DNA from 3 places in the Diaphorobacter sp. LI3 genome. Region 2 is predicted to be linked to each of the others. Evidence: predicted binding sites of a transcription regulator. Region 2 holds the regulator's gene; each other region holds the start of a gene.
What was found. Region 2 encodes LexA, which represses DNA repair genes until DNA is damaged. Its sites were predicted from a motif close to ACTGTATNNNNATACAGT; they were not measured.

Region 1: the regulator LexA is predicted to act here: its motif matches at 4,916-4,933, upstream of imuA (translesion DNA synthesis-associated protein ImuA).
Region 3: the regulator LexA is predicted to act here: its motif matches at 3,481-3,498, upstream of MRB47_RS08090 (PA0069 family radical SAM protein).

Annotation. Positions count from the first base shown of each region.
Region 1 covers NZ_CP094346.1:2,231,917-2,238,607, reverse strand. Annotated here, with positions in the region: gene MRB47_RS10345 (error-prone DNA polymerase) at 1-2,759, opposite strand, end outside; gene MRB47_RS10340 (Y-family DNA polymerase) at 2,756-4,165, opposite strand; gene imuA (translesion DNA synthesis-associated protein ImuA) at 4,131-4,898, opposite strand; gene MRB47_RS10330 (HD-GYP domain-containing protein) at 5,015-6,328, opposite strand; gene MRB47_RS10325 (3-oxoacid CoA-transferase subunit B) at 6,481-6,691, opposite strand, start outside.
Region 2 covers NZ_CP094346.1:2,604,461-2,611,151, reverse strand. Annotated here, with positions in the region: gene hrpA (ATP-dependent RNA helicase HrpA) at 1-1,217, shown strand, start outside; gene MRB47_RS12070 (CREG family protein) at 1,450-1,950, opposite strand; gene MRB47_RS12065 (hypothetical protein) at 2,072-2,473, opposite strand; gene lexA (transcriptional repressor LexA) at 2,635-3,309, opposite strand; gene MRB47_RS12055 (asparaginase) at 3,392-4,363, shown strand; gene adk (adenylate kinase) at 4,451-5,107, opposite strand; gene kdsB (3-deoxy-manno-octulosonate cytidylyltransferase) at 5,229-6,017, opposite strand; gene MRB47_RS12040 (Trm112 family protein) at 6,014-6,196, opposite strand; gene lpxK (tetraacyldisaccharide 4'-kinase) at 6,205-6,691, opposite strand, start outside.
Region 3 covers NZ_CP094346.1:1,742,270-1,748,960, forward strand. Annotated here, with positions in the region: gene MRB47_RS08070 (acyl-CoA dehydrogenase) at 1-378, shown strand, start outside; gene MRB47_RS08075 (NAD(P)H-dependent flavin oxidoreductase) at 457-1,413, shown strand; gene MRB47_RS08080 (acyltransferase family protein) at 1,600-2,763, shown strand; gene rnk (nucleoside diphosphate kinase regulator) at 2,819-3,226, opposite strand; gene MRB47_RS08090 (PA0069 family radical SAM protein) at 3,505-4,662, shown strand; gene MRB47_RS08095 (putative quinol monooxygenase) at 4,718-5,017, shown strand; gene fghA (S-formylglutathione hydrolase) at 5,218-6,090, opposite strand; gene MRB47_RS08105 (S-(hydroxymethyl)glutathione dehydrogenase/class III alcohol dehydrogenase) at 6,198-6,691, opposite strand, start outside.

The DNA of each region.
Region 1 (6,691 bases), 370 kb from region 2:
TCGCCCTCTGGTGCGGCGGGCAACTGCGGGGCGGCCTCATGCACGGGCGCGTCCTGCAGCAGCGGCGGAGCGCGCAGCTGGGCCGCGGCGTCCCACATCTGCTGGCGCCGGTGGCCCGCCAGCGCGCGCAGCGCATCAGCCGCGGCCAGGGCCTGCAGATCCTGCCGGTCCAGCCGCGCGCGCAGGGCCAGGTCTTCGCTGTTGACAAAGGGGCCGCTGCCGCGCGCCTGCACCAGCCGCTCGGCCGCCGCCGCGCCCAGCCCCGCCACCAGTCGCAGGCCCAGGCGCACGGCCGGCTGCGCCAAGGACACGCCGGCAACGGGTGCCAGGGGCTCCTCCAGTGTGCAGTCCACGTCGCTCGTCGCCACGTCGATGGGCAGCACGCTCACGCCATGGCGGCGCGCGTCCTGCACCAGTTGCGCCGGTGTGTAAAAGCCCAGCGGCTGCGCATTGAGCAGCGCGGCCAGGAAGCACGCAGGCTCGTGCCGCTTGAGCCAGCTGCTGGCGTAGGCCAGCAGCGCAAAGCTGTAGGCATGGCTTTCGGGAAAGCCGTATTCGCCAAAGCCCAGGATCTGCTGGAACAGCCGGTCGGCAAATTCCGGCGGGTAGCCGTTCGCCAACAGACCGTCCTTGAAGGGCTTCTCGAAGCGGTGCACCTCGCCCTTGCGCCGCCAGGCGGCCATGGAGCGGCGCAGCTCGTCGGCCTGGCCCGCGCTGAAGCCCGCGCCGTCGATGGCGATCTGCATCACCTGTTCCTGGAAGATGGGCACGCCCAGCGTGCGCCGCAGGGCGTTGCCGAGCCTCGGGTATTCAATGGGGAACGGCTCCTCGCGCTTCGTGCGCTGCCTGCGCTGCCACTGGCGCCGGCGCTCGCGCGCCTGCAGGTAGGGGTGCACCATGCCGCCCTGGATGGGCCCGGGCCGCACGATCGCCACCTGCACCACCAGGTCGTAGAACTCGCGCGGCTGCAGGCGCGGCAGCATGCTCATCTGCGCGCGGCTCTCGATCTGGAACACGCCCACGGTGTCAGCGCGACAGACCATGTCGTAGGTGGTCGGGTCTTCGGGCGGGATGTCGGCCAGGTCCCATGATTCGCCCCGCAGCGCGGCACGCATTTCCAGGCAGCGGCGCAGCGCGCTGAGCATGCCCAGCGCCAGCACGTCCACCTTCAAGAGGCCCATGGCGTCCAGATCGTCCTTGTCCCACTGGATGATGGAGCGCCCGTCCATGGCGGCCGGCTCCACGGGCACCAGGCGTGTGAGCTTGCCCTCGGTGAGCACGAAGCCGCCCACGTGCTGGCTCAGGTGGCGCGGAAAGCCACGCAGCTGGCGCGCCAGTTGCAGCCACAGCGCGGCCGTGTGCGCGCCCAGCGGCTCGCCCAGGCGCTCGGCCAGCGCCAGCAGGTGCTCCGTGGCCAGCACGTCGTCGAACCAGTGGTGCTCCTTGGCGAACGCATCCACCAACGCCGGCGCCACACCCAGGGCCTTGCCCACGTCGCGCAGGGCGCTGCGCGTGCGGTAGCTGATGACCACCGCGGTGATCGCGGAGCGCTCGCGCCCGTACTTGTCGTAGATGTACTGGATGACGGTCTCGCGCCGGTCGTGCTCGAAGTCCACGTCGATATCGGGCGGCTCGCTGCGTTCGCGGCTGATGAAACGCTCGAACAGCAGGCGCGTCTTCTGCGGGTCCACCGCCGTGATGCCCAGGCAGTAGCACACCGCCGAGTTGGCCGCCGAGCCCCGCCCCTGGCACAGGATGCCTTGGCTGCGCGCATAGCGCACGATGTCGTGCACCGTGAGGAAGTACATCTCGTACCCGCACTCGGCGATCAGCGCCAGTTCCTTCTCGACCTGCGTCACCACCGCTTCTGGCACGCCATCGGGGTAACGGACACGCGCGCCCTCCCAGGTGAGGCAGGCCAGCGTCTGGCTTGCCGTCATGCCGGGCTGCACGGTCTCCAGCGGGTAGCGGTACTTGATCTCGTTCAGGCTGAAGGTGCAGCGCGCCGCCACCTGCAGCGTGGCCGCCAGCAGCGCGGGCGGGTACAGGCCCGCCAGCCGGCTGCGCGGGCGCAGGCGCTTCTCGGCATGCGGCTGCAGCGCGAAGCCGCACGCGGCCACGCTGCGGCCCAGGCGCACGGCGGTCAGTACGTCCTGCAGCGGCTTGGCCGCGCGCGAGTGCATGTGCACGTCACCCGCGGCCACCAACGGCAGGCCCAGCTGCGCGCCGGCCTGCGTGAGCGTGCGCAGCCACAGGCCGTCGTCCGGCGCGGTGTGCAGCTCTACCGCCAGCCAGCAGTTAGAGCCAAATAGGCCTCTAACGCTTTCCAGACAAGCGCTGACAGCTACTAAATCAGAAGCATCCACAAACGCCTCGCGCCGGGGCGCCAGCAGCACCTCGCAGCCCTGCAGCAGCGCCCAGGGCGACTGGGCATCCACGCGGTAGCCGCCCTTGCCGGCACGCTGGCGCGCGGCGGTGATGAACTCGCACAGGTCGCCCCAGCCCTGCACGTCGCGCGCCAGTGCCACGATGCGCACGTCGCCCCAGCAGAACTCGCTGCCCACGATGAGCGGCAGGCCCAGCGCCTGCGCCGTGCCATGGGCGCGCACCACGCCGGCGACGGAGCATTCGTCGGTCAGCGCCAGGGCGCTGTAGCCCAGTTCGTGCGCGCGCTGCACCAGTTCCTGTGGGTGCGAGGCGCCGCGCTGAAAGCTGAAGTTGCTCAGCGCGTGCAGCTCTGCGTAGGCGGGCAGCATCATCCGTACACCCCCTGCAAGAACCAGCCGCCCGTGGCCCGGTCGCGGAAGATCCAGACGGTGCCCGCCGCCGGGTTGTGGGCAACGAAATAGTCGCGCCGCACCAGGGCCGAGCCACCATCCTGCGCGCCATTTTGTGCACTGACCTGCACATCGCTCTCGTCGTCGTTCAGGTCCGCTGCGGCCTCCCACCAGCCGGTTTCCACGCGCTGCGGCCCGTCCAGCAAGCGCAGCGGCTGGCCGTGCAGGCAAGGCCGGCTGCCGCGCAGGGCCAGCGGCCGCGCAGGCCGCACGAGCCAGGGCGGAAGCAAGGGCGCGAGGGTGCAGTCCTGTGCGGGCGCCGGCGGCGAGGCGCGGGCCGCCAAGGCCGGTTGCCACTGTTGCATGCATTCGGGACGGTGGTCTGCCTGGGACCGCGGCACCCGCAGGCTGTCCGCGCCCAGGCGGGCCGAGAGGCGCTCGACGAACTGGTGCCAGGGCTCGCCCTGCCCCGCCCCCGCGTCGCCTGGCTGGGGCGGCAGCAGGTCCGCGCTGGCCTGTGGCATGGGCGCGGTTTGCAGGCTGCGCAGCGCCAGCCGGCTCACGGGCGCGGCCAGGCGCTGGTGCGCCAGGCGCTCGGCCAGCAGGCGGCGCAGGTGCGCCATGCCCTGCAGCGGTTCGGCCGTGCGCAGCGTGAGGCTCTGCCAGGGGGGCAGGTCCACGCCGTCGATACGGCGCAGGTCATGGCGCCAGGCCAGCTCCAGCGCCTGCACGCCCTGGTGGCGCGCGCGCAGCCAGCCCTGCAGTGCATCCAGCAGGCGCTGGCCGGCCCACAGCAGCGCGGGGGCCGATTCGGCCAGCGCGGGCAGTTCCAGCTCCAGCGCGAACTGCTCGGGCAGCGTGATCCAGTCCAGGCCATGCGGTGCGTCGCCCCAGGCGCGGTCCAGCGCCGCCAGGGGTTCGGCGCCGAAGCGCCGCGCCACCCCGGCGCGCGGCAGCGCACGCACGGCGCCCCAGGTGCGGCAGCCCAGCTGCTGCAGCGCCTGGGCATGCGGGCGCAGCGCCGAGAGGGTGGCAACCGGCAGATCGTGCGGCAGCCGCCGCGGCACGGGCCGGCCCTGGCGCTGCAGGCGCAGCAGGGCCAGGGCTTGCAGCGCCGTGGGCGCACTGGCCCAGAGAGACCCGCCCTCCAGGGTTTCGGGCCCGGGGGGCGCGTGGTCACGCAGCAGGCTTTGCAGAGCGGCGCGCCCGCCCCACAGGCGTTCGGTACCGCTCACCTCCAGCAGCAGCGCTTCGTCCACAAGGGCTACGCGCGGCGTGAAGCGCAGCGCCCACCAGCCCTGCGCGGCAGGCGGCAGGCCGATCACGGGCCCGGTGGCAGGCCCGGTCGTGGCCTCAATGGGTGGCAAGTGCCAGGCAAGCCAATGCATCCTCCACCTCCTGCGGTGTGCGGCCCCCCATGCCCCAGGCGGCCGCCTGCACCTGGCGGCGCCATTGGGCCTGTGCCTGCAGCGCCACGGCCAGTACCGGCGTGCGTGCGGGCAGTGCCACGGGCTGCGCCAGCGGCGGGCCGCGCCGCTTGACGACATGGACGTGCAGCTCCTCGCCCTGCGGTTGCAGCCACAGGCGCAGCGGCGCGGGCGATGCCTGCGCGCGCGAGCGCTCGGGACGCATCACCCACAGCAGTTGGCGGTGCTGCGCGGCCGCCAGCTGCAGCCGCCGCAGCATGGCGGCAGGCACCTGCGGCAGCCAGGCCAGCACGGCGCGCACGTCGCGGCAACGCAGCGCCTGCTCGCAAGCCCATGCCGCGGCCATGTCCGCACGCGGGCTGGACGGGTGAATGCAGCACAGCCGGTCGGCGGCAAGCCCCAGGGGTTGCAGCGCCGGCAGGAAGGGCTCCAGCGGCGGCGTGACCAGTACCGCGCGTCCCGGGCCTTGCGCCAGGTGCGCGGCCAGGGCCGGCATCACCAGGGTCCACTCGGGATGGGCCTGGGGAGGCAGCAGCAACTCGCTCATGCACCCCAGCGGCCACCCCCCACCGGGCAGTTGCGCATCCAGCGGCGCATGGCCCGTGGCCAGCGCCGGCTGCGGCGCGTGCGCCCAGGCATCGCCCTGCCAGACGCCGGGCAGCGCGTTCAGGGAAGAGGAAAGAAAAGCCGCCATGCGAACCGCCGATGAATACTGTTCAAATATACAGTAATCATCGGCGGTTGGCGGTTTCAACCCGGCCGGCGTCAGGGCCTAGCGTCTGATCCGGCGGTGCGTCAGGAGCGCAGATTTCAGCGCTGCGCCAAGCGCACTGCGCAGGCATCGCGCCACTGCACGACCGCCTGGTCGCCCGCCTGCGGGCTGTGTTGCAGCGTGAGCCAGCGGCTGTGGGTGGCGTCCACGATGCCCTGCAGTTGCCACAGGGCTTCCCGCCCCAGCAGGGCCAGTTCGGCCAAGCCTTGTTCATCGCCCTGCAGGTATTGCAGGGCCTCGGCCTGCTGCTGGGGATGGGAGCCGGCCTCGAACAGGGTTTTTTGCAGCGCGGAAAGCCGCTGCTCCACGAAGGCGCAGGCCTCGGATTCCGCAGCCTCTGGCGACAGCCCGGCGCGGCGGGTGTCCCAGTCGCCGAAGGCCGTGGACAGCTGTTCAATGAGCCGCTCCACATCTGCCGGCGTGACCTGCACATCGGTCTGCACGGCGCGTATCTGCAGCACGGGCAGCAGACAGGCGATGAGCGCTGCGGGGAACTTGCGGTGGTTCAGGCGCAGCGTGAGCGACAGGCGCTGGGCCGCGGCCTCGTTGGCGTATTTTTCAAAGAAGGCGGCCACCACCTCGGCCACCATCAGGATCTGCCCCATGAGCGAGATCTGGTCCCCCTGCAGGCCGCGCGGATAACCGCTGCCATCCATGCATTCATGGTGTTCCAGCACGGCCTGCTCCACCACGCGCGGGAACATGTTCTGCCCCCGGATGATCAACATGGCCGTGATGGGGTGCGCCATGAGCTGCTGGCGCCCGACGGCCGTCATCTTGTTGGCCGGGTCGTGCCAGACGGGGTCCATGTGCAGCACGCCGATGTCGTGCAGCAGCGCCGCAGTCGCCAGAGGCACGCATTCGCGGTCGCTCCAGCCGCTCTTGATGCCCAGGTACACGGCCGCCAGCATCATGCGCACGCTGTGCTCGAACAGCGCCGGATGCTGCTCGCGCATGACGGTGAGCTTGAAGGCCAGCGACGGCGGCAGCAGCAAGGCGCGCACGGGCGCGAGCAGCTTCTCGGCGGTCATGCCATCCAGCGTGTGCACCAGCAGATAGGCCAGCGTGTCGTGCTCGCACTGCGACGCGGCCAGTTGCACGATGGACTGCACGCTGACCATGTCGTCCATGGCCAGATGCTCGTCGATGCTACCGCGCAGCTTGTGCTTGACCAAGCGGTCGTAGAGCCGGCTGTCCACGCGCGCGCCCTTGTCTACCAGCTTGATGCCCCGGTCGGTGTAAAGCGCTTCCTGCGTGACCACGGTGCGGCGATCGGCCATGTCGGTGATGGCACGCAGGTAATGGCTGTCTCCGTCGGCAAAAGCCGCCGGGCTGAGGTCGGGTGCGTTCATGCGCAGACGAAATGTTAAAAAATGTCACGCGCACTATACGGCGCTTTGCCTTGCGCAAAAAGACAAAAAAGCCGGGTGATCCCACCCGGCCCGTAGTTTTGGCCCCGCGCCCCCGCCGTGCATGCGCATGGCGGCCTGGCGGGTGCCTGTCCTCAGCGCAGCAGCGGCACGCCGGTCTTGGACTGGATGTCCTCGAAGCTCACACCCGGCGCCAGTTCCACCAGTTTCAGGCCTTCGGGGGTGACGTCCATCACGCCCAGGTCGGTGATGATGCGGTCCACCACGCCCACGCCCGTCAGCGGCAGCGTGCAGGCCGGCAGGATCTTCAGGTCGGTGGTGCCGTCCTTCTTGCGCGCCACATGC
Region 2 (6,691 bases):
AGGAAGAGCGTTGGGCCCAGGGCAGCTTGATCGACACGCTGCTCAAGCAAGTGCGCGATGAAACCTCGCTCGACGTGAAGCGCGCGGACTTCAAGCTGGACATGCTCAGCCCGCACCTGTTCATGAACTTTCGCGTGACGGATGAGCACGGCCGCCAGCTCGGCCAGGGACGCAACCTGGGCGCGCTCAAGGCGGAGTGGGGGAGCAAGGCACGTGGGGCGTTCCAGGCGCTTGCTTCATTAAAGATAGCTGGTGGCGCTCACCAGAAGCCAGACTCCGGTGGAAAACCATCTGAAACCAAGGAAAACCGGGCGCCAGCAGCTATAAAAAAAGAACCACTCGTCGGCGCGCCCGCGGCCCGCAAGGCCGATGCCCGCTACGAGGATTGGAGCTTTGGCGAACTGCCCGAGCTGATGGAAATCGCCAAGGGTAGCCAGACGCTGATCGGCTTCCCCGCGCTCATCGACCACGGCGATGCGGTGGGCATCGAGGTGTTCGACGAACCCGAAGTCGCCGCCGCGCGCCACCGCGTGGGCCTGCGCCGGCTGTTTGCGCTGCAGATCAAGGACGCGCTCAAGTACCTGGAAAAGAACATCCCCGATCTGCAGAAGATGGCTGTGGCCTTCATGCCGCTGGGCACGCAGGAGGAGCTGCGCGCACAAATCATCGACGTGGCCATCGACCGCGCCTTCCTGCAAGAGCCGCTGCCCAGCAACGAGGCACAGTTCAAGCAGCGCGTGCAGGACGGGCGCGGGCGCCTCACGCTGATCGCCAACGAGGTGGCGCGCATGGCGGCGGCCATCCTCATCGAATACGCCGCCACGCAGCGCAAGATCAAGGACACCAAGAACGCTCCCGAGGCCACGGCCGACGCGTCACAGCAGCTGCAGCGCCTGATGCCCAAGCACTTCATCGCCGCCGCGCCCTGGGCGCAGCTGCAGCACTACGCGCGCTACCTCAAGGCCATCACCACGCGTCTGGACAAGTACCGCGCCGACCCGGCACGCGATGCCGCCAAGCTCAAGGAACTGCAGCCGCTGGAGCAGCGGTACTGGCGCCTGGTCGCCGAGCGCAAGGGCCAGGTGGACGCCCGCATGCAGGAGTACCGCTGGATGCTGGAGGAACTGCGCGTGAGCTTCTTCGCGCAGGAGTTGCGCACGCCGTATCCGGTCAGCGGCAAGCGGCTGGACAAGGTCTGGTCGCAACTGGTGTCTTGAGGGGCTCTCGCGCGGGGCAAGCCTGCAGGACAGGTGTGCCGCCACCGGCTGCCGTGGGCGGGGCCGTTCATGCTTTGGCGCGCACCGCGAGCGTCCGCCAACCCGTCACCCAGCCGGCCCTGGCCGCGACCTGTGTGTGGCCTTCCCGGGCACCGGGCTAGCGGCCGCCAGCGCTCGCCTGGGCGGAACGGCCCTTGCCATCCAACTGCTGGCGGCGCCGATCGCCCCAGCGTCAAGACGTGAGCAGCGCCTTCAGCTCTTCGGCGGACAAGTCCCGCGCCGCGCCAAACCCTGCCACGTGGCGGCCCACCGAAGGGATGATCTGCACGAACTGGAAGTCGCCCAGCGTCGTCATGGGCGCTGCCTCAGGAAAGCGCCGCAGGTAGGCGGCGCGCGCGCTGGCGGCTGCCTCGGGCGCAAGCAGTACGGCTTGCCCTTGGATGGCAACGCGCTCCAGCGCATGCACGGGCTGGGCCGCGTCCTCGGGCGCCGTGATCAGGAGAGAAACCGCGGGCGATTGCCGCAGGTTGCGGGTATGGGCGGCGAGGGCGCTGACATGCAATACCAGCACCTGGGCCGTGGAGTCGATGGCATACGGAACGAACGACACCGCCGGCGTTGTGAATGGCACCGATTCCGCGCCGGGCAGGGTTTGCAGCGTTGCCAGCGCGGCCGTGCGCCGGCCCCACAGCAGTTGCCGCAGCAAGCGGTCCAGGCGGGACTCGTGGGTCATGGCGTGCTTGGGGGCGGGAAGTTGCAAGTGCCGTGCATTGTAGAAACGGGCCTGCGATGAACGCGCTGCGGCCGCGACGCCTTCGAAAAGTGTCAGAAGCGGTCGCAGCAGTGCCCCGCGGTCAGCGCAGGGCCAGGCGCTCCAGTTCCGCGCACACATCGGCCATGCGGCCGGAAATCACGAGCTTGCAGGCGTCGTCGGTGTCATGGCGCAGGATCACGCGCAGGGGGAGCGAACGGGTGGAGATCGCAGGCCGCAGACCTGTGTGCTGCATGGCCGCATCCGCGGCAGGCATGGCAAAGGCGCGGTGGCGGGCCGGATTTTCTTGCGCCATACCCGCCACGGCGGGGCTATCGAGAGGGCCGGCGTTGGGCGTCGCTCCCTGGAGCGCATCGGCGCGTCCGTGCGTGGTGCAGGCAGAGGTTGCCGCGCCGCGCGACATATGGCGTGCAGCCAGTCCCCATCGGCGCAGGCGGCGCAAGGGGCGGGAAAGGGAGGCAAAGGCAAAGAGGGCAAATCCCATGTGAAGACTCCGGCATGCCAGGGCATGAAGGTGGAACACAGGCAGGATTGCCAAGGACGTCAAGCGCGCATCCGCAGGGTTGGCATGCCGCAGCCACGGGGCATGCCCGGGCTACCGCCTGCCAAACGCCCGCCACCTGCGGCGGCGCTGCATTCAACGGACTACATGAGCATGGTGTTGCGTATCAGGCCCACGGCCAGCCCTTCGATCTCGAAAGGTTCGCCCGGCTCGACGCGGATCACCGGGTAGTCGGGGTTCTCGGGCAGCAGTTCGATGGCGCTGCCTGTGCGGCGCAGGCGCTTGACCGTGACGTCATCGCCCAGGCGCGCCACGATGATTTGCCCGTTGCGCGCCTCGCGCGTTGCCTGTACGGCGAGCAGGTCGCCGTCCATGATGCCCGCGTCGCGCATGGACATGCCGCGCACCTTGAGCAGGTAGTCGGGCTTGTGCGCAAACAGGCTGCCTTCCACCGTATAGGTCTGGTCCACATGCTCCTGGGCGAGAATGGGCGAGCCGGCCGCCACGCGGCCCACCAGCGGCAGCGTGAGCTGCGACAGGCCGGGTATCGGCAGGTTGAACTGGGCGCCGCGCGCCGCATTGATGTTGCGCACGGTTTCGCCGCGCAGGCGGATGCCGCGCGAGGTGCCGCTGACCAGTTCGATCACGCCCTTGCGGGCCAGCGCCTGCAGGTGCTCCTCGGCCGCGTTGGCGGACTTGAAACCCAGCTCTGCCGCGATCTCGGCGCGGGTGGGCGGGGCGCCGGTGCGCGCGATGGCGGTCTGGATCAGGTCCAGGATCTGCTGCTGGCGGGCGGTGAGCTTGGGACTGTCGAGCATGGTGCGATCCAATGCGGTCGGTGGTTGAGTGGGTTACTGTTTTTTAATCCAGTATCTGTATTTTTGAACAGTTTTTGGAGGGATGCAAGTGGCAGCTGCAAGAAAAATCGTCGTTATGGGCACCGGCGGCACGATTGCGGGCTCTTCCGCGGTGCAAGGTGCGAACGTGGGCTACACGGCCGGGCAGATCGGCGTGGAGCAATTGCTGGCCGCGGTGCCCGGGCTGGTGCAGGCCGGGGGCGGCGCGCTGGTGGCCGAACAGGTGGCGCAGCTGGACAGCAAGGACATGGGCTTTGACGTGTGGGCGCGCCTGGCCGGTCGCTGCGCCGCACACCTGGCCGACCCGGCCGTTGCCGGCGTCGTCGTCACCCACGGCACGGATACGCTGGAGGAAACCGCCTGGCTGCTGCACAACCTGCTCGATACCACCGCCAAGCCGGTGGTACTGACCTGTGCCATGCGCCCGGCCACGGCGCTCGCGCCGGACGGGCCGCAGAACCTGCTGGATGCCGTCACGCTGGCGGCCGATCCCTCAGCGCGGGGGGTTCTGATGGCGGCCGCTGGCGTGGTGCACGGGGCACGCGAGGTGAGCAAGGTGCACCCGCTGCGGCTGGACGCGTTCGACTCCGGCGATGCTGGGCCTCTGGGATGGATGGAAGCGGGGCGCGTGCGCTGGGCCCGCGGCCTTGCGCCGCAGGTGGAACAGCCCGCGCATGGCGCGCTGGTGCCGATCCTGCCAGATGCAGCCTGGCCACGCGTGGAAATCGTCCTCAGCCACGCCAGCGCGGATGGCGCGTTGGTGGACTGGCTGGTGGAGAAGGGCGTGCGCGGCATCGTGGTGGCCGCCACCGGCAATGGCACGCTGCACCATGCGCTGGAGGCCGCGCTCGCGCGTGCCGTGGCGGCCGGGGTGCAGGTGCGCGTGGCTTCGCGCTGCCCGCAGGGGCGGATGATGGACCTGACGGGTACGCCCTGGCGCGATGCGGATGGGCTGAGCCCTGTGAAGGCACGGGTCAGCCTGCTGCTGGAGTTGATGCAGTCCGCTAATTCATAAGCACCGTCATGGGCCGAGGCGCTTGCCTGGGCACAAAGCACAACGCCCCGCGTTGCGGGGCGTTGGCGGGCGCCGGCGGCGGGTTCGTCAGCTTGACAGTGCCGTCAGGGCGCGCTGGGTGATTTCCTCCACGCTGCCGGTGCCTTGAATGGCACGATACTTGGGCGCGTTGGCGGGATCGGTCTTGGCCCAGCTGGAGTAATAGTCCACCAGCGGACGGGTCTGGTCGCTGTAGACCTGCAGGCGCTTCTTGACGGTTTCTTCCTTGTCGTCCTCGCGCTGCACCAGGGGCTCGCCCGTCACGTCGTCCTTGCCTTCGACCTTGGGCGGGTTGAACTTCACGTGGTAGGTGCGGCCCGAAGCCGGGTGGGAGCGGCGGCCGCTCATGCGCTCGATGATGGCGTCGAACGGCACGTCGATCTCCAGCACATAGTCGAGCTTCACGCCCGCGGCTTTCATGGCGTCTGCCTGGGGGATGGTGCGTGGGAAGCCGTCGAACAGGAAACCCTGGGCACAGTCGGGCTCGGCGATGCGCTCCTTCACCAGGTTAATGATCAGGTCGTCGCTGACGAGCTGGCCCGCATCCATGACGGCCTTGGCCTGCAGGCCCAGGGGCGTGCCGGCCTTGACGGCGGCGCGCAGCATGTCGCCGGTGGAGATCTGGGGGATGCCGAATTTCTGGCAGATGAACGCGGCCTGCGTACCCTTTCCGGCGCCGGGAGCGCCGAGCAGAATCAGTCTCATGGATGTCCTCTAGTGTTTTGAAATCAGCGGGCACGCTTGCCGTCGGCGCGCCAGCGCGGGACAGGTGCTCTTGTTGCGAACAAGGATAGCACGCGGGCCATGCGCCAAGCTGACGGCCGCGCTAGCCGCCCAGGAGGGTGCGCACGCGCTCCAGGTCGGCTGGCGTGTCCACGCCCGCACCGGGTGCGCTGCCGGTCACGTGCACGGCGATGCGGTGCCCGTGCCAGAGGGCGCGCAGCTGCTCCAGCGCTTCCAGTTGCTCGGTCGGCGCCGCTGGCAGCTGTGGAAAGTGGCGCAGAAAGCCTGCCCGGTAGCTGTAGATGCCGATGTGCCGTAGCGGTGCGAAACCCACGGGCACCCCCGGTTGGCCCGGCTGCCACCAGAGGCTGCCCGGCGCGTGGTCGCGTGCATGGGGGATGGGGGCGCGGCTGAAGTAGTGCGCGAGGCCCTGCGCGTCCAGCACCACCTTCACCACGTTAGGGTTCGCAAAGTCCTCCGCGCTGTCGATGGCGTGCGCGGCGGTGCCCATGCTGGCATCGCCGCGTGCATGCAGCAGTGCGGCCACGGCGTCGATCAGCCGTGGGTCGATGAGGGGCTCGTCACCCTGTACGTTCACCACAATGTCTTCGCCCGCCAGGCCCAGCAGCTCGCAGGCCTCGGCCAGGCGATCGCTGCCGCTGGCGTGGTCGGCGCGCGTCAGCAGAGCCTGCACCCCATGCGCCTGGCAGGCCTGGACGATGCGCGCGTCGTCCGCCGCGACCACGCAGCGTTGGGCGCCGCTCTGGCTGGCGCGGCGGGCCACATGCACCACCATGGGCAGCCCGGCGATATCGGCCAGGGGCTTGTTGGGCAGGCGGGTGGAGGCCAGGCGCGCCGGTATCAGCACCGTGAACGGTGCGGCGCGACTCACTGTTCCAGCTCCTCGTCGCTCAAGGGGCGGGCCTCGTTTTCCAGCAGCACGGGAATGCCGTCGCGCACGGGATAGGCCAGCCGTGCGCTGCGCGAGATGAGTTCCTGGCGTTCGCGGTCGTAGGTCAGCGGGCCCTTGGTGACGGGGCAGACCAGCAGTTCAAGCAGTTTGGGGTCCATGGTGTTCCTCAATGGCCGGACGATGATAGCGACGCCAGGCGGGCGTCGAGCGCGTCGAAGAAGGCCGGCGGGATCCGCACGGCCAGCGGCACGGCCAGCGCGTCCGGGTGCGCGGGCCAGAGCTTGACGGCGTCTTTTTCGGTACAAATCAGCCGTAAGCGCTTATTCGGCGGGCGCTTCCAGCTACAAAAATCATAGTGATCGGGCAGTGCTTCCTCGCTCTCGGGCTGGAGGCCCCTCGCGTGCAGCATCGCAAAAAAGTCGTGCGGCCGCGCGATCGCCGCGAGTGCGTGCGACGGTTCGCCCTGCAATTGCTCCAGCGGCAGGTGCTGCCCGCTGGCATTCACGGCATGGGCGGCGAGTTCACGTGACAGCGCGAATTGCGGCGCGCCCCCTCCGGGCGGGGAGCCGGCGTGGAGCACCAGGTCCACCGCGCGCGGCCAGGGTTCGCGCAGCGGGCCGGCGGGCAACAGCCAGCCGTTGCCGGCGCCTTCG
Region 3 (6,691 bases), 860 kb from region 2:
ACCGAGGGCGAGTTGCGCGCCAGCGGCACGGCCGACGCTCAAGCGGTGGCCCAGCGCCTGGCTGCCGCACGCCAGGCATTCCTGGAAGTGGTGGATTTCATCGCAGGTGGCGCCAAGGCCCACCCCAACGACGTGTATGCGGGCAGCGTGCCCTACCTGATGCTGGCCGGCAATCTGGTGGCGGGCTGGCAGCTGGCGCGCGCGTTGCTGGTGGCGCAGGAGCTGTCCGCCAAGGGACAGGACGTGGCCTTCATGCAGGCCAAGATCGCCACGGCGCGCTTCTATGCCGACCACCTGCTGACCAAGGCGCCGGGCCAGCGCGACGCAATCGTGCACGGTGCGGCCAGCGTCACGGCTCTGCCGCTGGAAGCATTCTGAAAATTGCTTCTGTTTTGATAGCTGTTAGCGCTTGCGGGTAAAGCGCTACAGCCCATTTTTATTATGGAGACCGTCCGAATGTCCAAACTGCCCCCAGCGTTGCAGAAACCCTCGCTGCCCGTCATCGGCTCGCCGCTGTTCATCATCAGCAACCCCCAGCTCGTGATCGAGCAGTGCAAGGCCGGCATCGTGGGCTCCATGCCTGCGCTCAACGCACGGCCGGCGGAGCAACTCGACGACTGGCTCGCCGAGATCACCGAAACGCTGGCGGCGTGGGACAAGGCGCATCCCGAGTCGCCCTCCGCTCCGTTCGCTATCAACCAGATCGTGCACAAGAGCAACGACCGGCTGGAGCACGACATGCAGATCTGCGCCAAGTACAAGGTGCCGATCGTCATCACCAGCCTGGGCGCGCGCGAGGACGTGAACCAGGCCGTGCACAGCTGGGGCGGCATCGTGCTGCACGACATCATCAACAACAAGTTCGCGCACAAGGCCATCGAGAAGGGGGCCGACGGCCTCATCGCCGTGGCGGCGGGCGCGGGGGGGCACGCAGGGGTGAAGAGCCCGTTTGCGCTGATCCAGGAAATCCGCCAATGGTTTGACGGTCCGCTCGCGCTGTCGGGCTCCATCGCCTCGGGCGGCGCCATCCTGGCCGCGCAGGCCATGGGCGCGGACTTCGCCTATATCGGCTCGGCCTTCATCGCCACGCACGAGGCGCGCGCCATCGATGCGTACAAGCAGGCCATCGTCGAGGGCAACTCCGACGACATCGTCTACAGCAATCTGTTCACGGGTGTGCACGGCAACTACCTGGCGCCGTCGATCCGCGCGGCGGGCCTGGATCCCGACAACCTACCGGAGTCCGATCCGAGCAAGATGAACTTCGGTGGCGACGCCAAGAAGGCATGGAAGGACATCTGGGGCTGCGGCCAGGGCATCGGCAGCATCACCGAGGTCACTTCGACGGCTGAACTCGTCGCGCGCCTGCGCCGCGAATACCAGCAAGCGCGCGAGCGCCTGGCCCTGGGCTGATGCCCGCGCGGGGCTGCAACGTAGCCCCGTTGGCCCTACGGCGCCCCAGGGGCGCCGTTTTTGTTGATGCACGTGCGCTGTGTAGCGGTCAGCAGCATCAGCGCAAAAGGCGCAAAATCTCGGGCTTGCCCGATTACCGTGAACCCCCGTCGCAGGCCTGCTGCCTGCACGGTGTTCCTGTTTTGAATGTCCCAGCACACCCCGTCTCATGCCTCCCGCAGTGCGTTGATCGACTGCACCAAAGGCCTGGCCTGCGCCGCCATCGTCTGGCACCACCTGGCGTTCTACGGGCCCATGTCCGACGTGGCGCGCCAAGCGGTGCCGGGGTTGATCGACTGGCTCTACGAATACGCGCGCATGGCGGTGCAGGTGTTCCTGGTGCTGGGGGGATTCCTGGCAGCGGCCAGTCTGGCGCCGCAGGGGCAGGCGCGCTTTACCGACCCTGCCCAGCGCATCGCACGGCGTTTCGTGCGCCTGGTGGTGCCCTACGCGGTGGCGCTGGTGATCGCCATCGTCGTGCAGGCGACCGTGCAACCGTGGTTCGATCACGCCTCGGTATCCGACGTGCCGGACCTGGGCCAGTTGCTCGCGCATGCGCTGCTGCTGCAAAGCGTGCTGGACGAGGAGTCGCTGTCGGCCGGCGTCTGGTACGTGGCCATCGACTTTCAGCTGTTTGCGCTCACCACGCTGGTCCTGACTGGGGTATCACGCGCGGCGGTGGCGCTGCGTGCGCGCGGCATGTCCCGCTACTGGCCCTGGGCCCTGAGCGGCGCGCAGGCACTCGTGGCGACGGGCGTCGCCGCCTCGCTGCTGTACTTCAACCGCGACGCCGATTGGGACGTCTGGGCGGTGTATTTCTTCGGTGCCTATGGCCTTGGCATGCTGGCCTACTGGGCCGTGCAGTCGCCCCGGGCGCTGGGAGCCTGGAGCTGGGCGCTGCTGATCGCGGCGCTGGTGGTGGCTGCGTTGGCGCTGGAGTGGCGCCCCCGCATTGCGCTGGCCGGCGTGACTGCGCTGCTGCTGGTGGTGGCCATGCGCAGCCCGGCCATGCAGCGCTGGCAAGGCTGGGCACCGCTCAGCCGACTGGGGCAGATCTCGTATTCGGTATTCCTCGTGCACTTTGCGGTGTGCGTGCTCGTCAACGCGGTGGAAAGCTACTTCTGGCCGCAGTCAGTAGCCGCCGCGATGGCGGGCATGGGCATCGCTTTCGTGCTGTCGATCGCCGCGGGCCACCTGCTGTACGAGCGTGTGGAGCGCCACGTTCCCACATGGCAATCTGCGCTGCGCTGGCAGGCCGGGCTCGTGGGAACCGGCCTGCTGACCACCGCGCTCATGGCAGGCCTGCGCTGACGAAAAAAAGGCAGCCAGTCATGGCTGCCTCGGGTCTTGGGTGGTGCGATCGCGCTCAGCGATGCAGTTCACCCGCGTTCTCGGGTTGGAAATCAATGGCGTCCACGCGCACAGTGACCTGGCCGGTGGGGCTGGGCATCTGGAATTCGTCGCCCACGCTCAGGCCCAGCAGTGCGATGCCGACGGGTGCGAACACCGACACCTTGTCGCCTGAGCCGTCCATCTCCTTCGGGTAGACCAGCGTCAGCGTGTTCGTCTTGCCGGTTTCCAGCAGCGTGAAGCGCACGGTGGAATTCATGGTCACCACATTGGGGGGCATGTCCTTGGGATCGAACACGTCGGCGCGGTCCAGCTCGGCCTCCAGTGCCTCGCGGCCAGGAAAGGGGGCGGTTTGTTTTTCCAGCAGGGCTTCGATGCGCTCCAGGTCCAGGGACGACAGGATGATGTGGGGCTTGCGCTGCATGGTGTGATTCCCTTGTAAACGATAGTGAAAGCGCGTCTGCCGGGCAGCCGCGCTCAAACGGACAAAAGCCCGGGCAACGGGGTTGTCCGGGCCAAGGCATGTTCTCAAAAAAAGCACCAAATTGGGTGCGGAAGTGGTGAATTGTGCGGCCTGGTGCCGCGTTTGCCAAGCGATCTCACACGCGCGCAGTGCGAATTGCGCTGCGCTTGCAGCCCTCCGGCAAATGGCGTAGGCCTTTGGATATTGCCAGAATAACTGTTTATTTATACAGTCATTCAATGCATTCCGAAGACGACCCCCCGCCCTCACTGGCTCCTGTCGTATGGGCGCCCGCGCAGCCGCTCAAGGGGCGGGGTACGGCCACGCGTATGGCCCACCGCTTTATGCGCGATGCGCGCGAGGCGTTTGACGACGGCTGGGGCGGGCCGGAGGAGGGTGTGACGGGCGACGAAAGTGCCGCGCCCGCCGCGCCGCTGACCCAGGTGATCTGGGAAGACGCGCGCAGCGCGCTGTGCGGCAACGATTCGCCCGACATTTTCTTCGAGCAGTCGGTGAACCCTTACCGCGGCTGCGAGCATGGCTGTGTGTACTGCTACGCACGGCCCACGCACAGCTACCTCAACCTGTCGCCGGGGCTGGACTTCGAGACCCGCATCATCGCCAAGCGCAATATCGCCGAGGTGCTGCGGGGCGAGCTGGCGCGCGTCAGCCATCGGCCTTCGGTGGTCAACATCGGCTCCGCCACCGACTGCTACCAGCCGGTGGAGCGTGAGCTGCGCCTCACGCGTGCGCTGATCGAGGTGATGCGCGATGCACGACACCCGTTCTCGCTGATCACCAAGAGCAGCGGCGTGGAACGTGACCTGGACCTGCTGGCTCCGCTGGCGCACAGCCGGCTGGCGGCGGCCTACGTGACCATCACCACGCTGGATGCGCGCCTGGCCCGCGTGCTGGAGCCGCGCGCGGCCGCGCCGCATCGGCGGCTGCGCACCATCCGCGCGCTGGCCGACGCCGGCGTGCCCGTCGGCGTGAGCGTGGCGCCGCAGATTCCTTTCATCACGGAGGACATGGAGCAGGTGCTGGCCGCCGCGCGCGATGCGGGCGCCACCTCGGCCTTCTACACGGTGATCCGCCTGCCGTGGGAACTCAATGCCCTGATGCGCGAGTGGCTGCAACTGCACTACCCGCAGCGTGCCGAACGCGTCCTGGCGCGCATTCAGGATCTGCACGGCATCGACGCAACCGCGCGTATCGCGGGCAAGAGCTACGACAGCAGCCACGCCACGCGCATGAAGGGCTCGGGCCTGTGGGCCGACCTGTTGCGCCAGCGCTTCGAGAAGACCTGTGCGCGCCTGGGCCTGAACCGCCAGCGCACGGAACTGGACCTGTCGCAGTACCGCCCGGCGCTGGCGCGCGGGCAGGGCGTGCTGTTCTGAGCGCGGTGCGCGCCGCGGCTAGCATGGGCGCTTTGCTGTAGGGAGGGAGTGCTGAATGCTGTTGATCGTAGGAACCATCCGCCTGCCGGCGGACGGGCTGGCCGCCGCGCTGCCGGCCATGCGGGCGATGGTGCAGGCCTCACGGGCCGAACCGGGGTGCATCGAATATGCGTATGCGCAGGATGTGCTGGACGCAGGGCTGATCCACGTGCATGAGCTGTGGCGCAGCCAGGACGACCTGGACCGGCACTTCGCCAGTGCCCACATTGCGCAGTGGCGCGCTCTGTGGCCGGCGCTGGGCATCGGCGGGCGTGACCTGCGCGCTTACGCGGTGGGTGCGCCCCGCCCGGTGTGAGCGGTTTGGCGGGCGTCGGGTGTCAGACGGTGCATGACCTCGGGCGGCCCGGGCCACCGCGAAAGGGCGGCAGAAACGCGGCCAATCGCGGCCAGTCGCGGCGCAAGGCGCACCCCTCGTGCGGGCTGTAGCGGGCATCCGCAACGGCGCGCGGACAGGTTGGGCTGAAAGAGCGAGCCGGGCGGTTCGTTCACACTGCCTCAGGCGCCCAACTGCTGCGCGTGGTGGCGCAGGTGGTCGTCGATGAAGCTCTGGATGAAGTAGTAGCCGTGGTCATAGCCCGCGTGGCGGCGCAGCGTGAGCGGCTGGCCGATGGCGCTGCAGGCCGCCTCGAACAGGTGCGGGTGCAATTGATCGGCCAGGAATTTGTCGTCCAGCCCCTGGTCGATGAGGATGCCGCCGGGGTAGGGCGCGAGGGGCTGGTTCTCCATGAGCACGGTGGCGTCGTGCTCTCCCCAGGAGGTGCGGTCCGGGCCCAGGTAGCCGGTGAACGCCTTCTCGCCCCAGGGGCAGCGCGTGGGGGCGCAGATGGGTGCGAAGGCCGACAGGCTCTTGAACCGGCCCGGGTGGCGCAGTGCCAGCGTCAGCGCGCCATGGCCGCCCATGCTGTGGCCAAACAGGCCCAGCCGGGCACCGTCGATGGGCAGGGCGTTGGTGACAAGCGGCAGCAGTTCCTCCAGCAGGTAGCTTTCCATGCGCCAGTGCGTGGACCAGGGGGCTTGCGTGGCGTCCAAATAGAAGCCCGCGCCCACGCCGAAGTCCCAGGCGTCGGCCTCGCCCGCCACGCCCGCGCCGCGCGGGCTGGTGTCGGGGGTGATGAGGGCCAGGCCCAGCTCTGCCGCCAGGCGCTGGGCGCCGGCCTTGATGGGGAAGGTCTCCTCGGTGCAGGTCAGGCCCGCCAGGTAGAGCAGCGCGGGGACCTTTCTATCCGCACTCTCGACTGCCAGCGCACGGGGCGGCAGGTAGACGGCGAAGCGCATCGGCAGACCCACTGCGTGCGAAGCATGGCGGTAAAAGCGTTGCTCGCCGCCAAAGCAGGCGTGGGCCGAGAGTTGTTCCAGGGTGTCGGACATGGGCGTGTTGCTCCTTTTTAAGTAGCTGTTGGCGCTTGGTATGGGAGGGATTCAGTAATAAAAGTACTGGAACCCCTTGTGCATCAAGCGCCAAGCGCTTCTGTTTTTTATGCAGCGTAGTTCACCACCGAGCGGATCGACTTGCCCTCGTGCATCAGGTCGAACGCCTGATTGATGTCCGTGAGGCCCATGGTGTGGGTGACGAACGGGGCGAGCTCGATCTTGCCGGCCATGGCGTCCTCCACCATGCCGGGCAGTTCGCTGCGGCCCTTGACGCCGCCGAAGGCCGTACCCAGCCACTTGCGGCCCGTGACGAGCTGGAACGGGCGAGTCGAGATCTCTTGTCCCGCACCGGCCACGCCGATGATCACGCTTTGCCCCCAGCCGCGGTGTGCGCATTCAAGCGCCGCACGCATCACGTTGACGTTGCCAATGCACTCGAAGCTGTGGTCCACACCCCAGCCAGTCATCTCCACGATCACCTGCTGGATGGGCTTGTCGAAGTCCTTGGGGTTCACGCAGTCGGTGGCTCCAAAGGTGCGTGCCAGGTCGAACTTGCTCGGGTTGGTGTCGATGGCGATGATGCGGCCCGCGCCGGCCA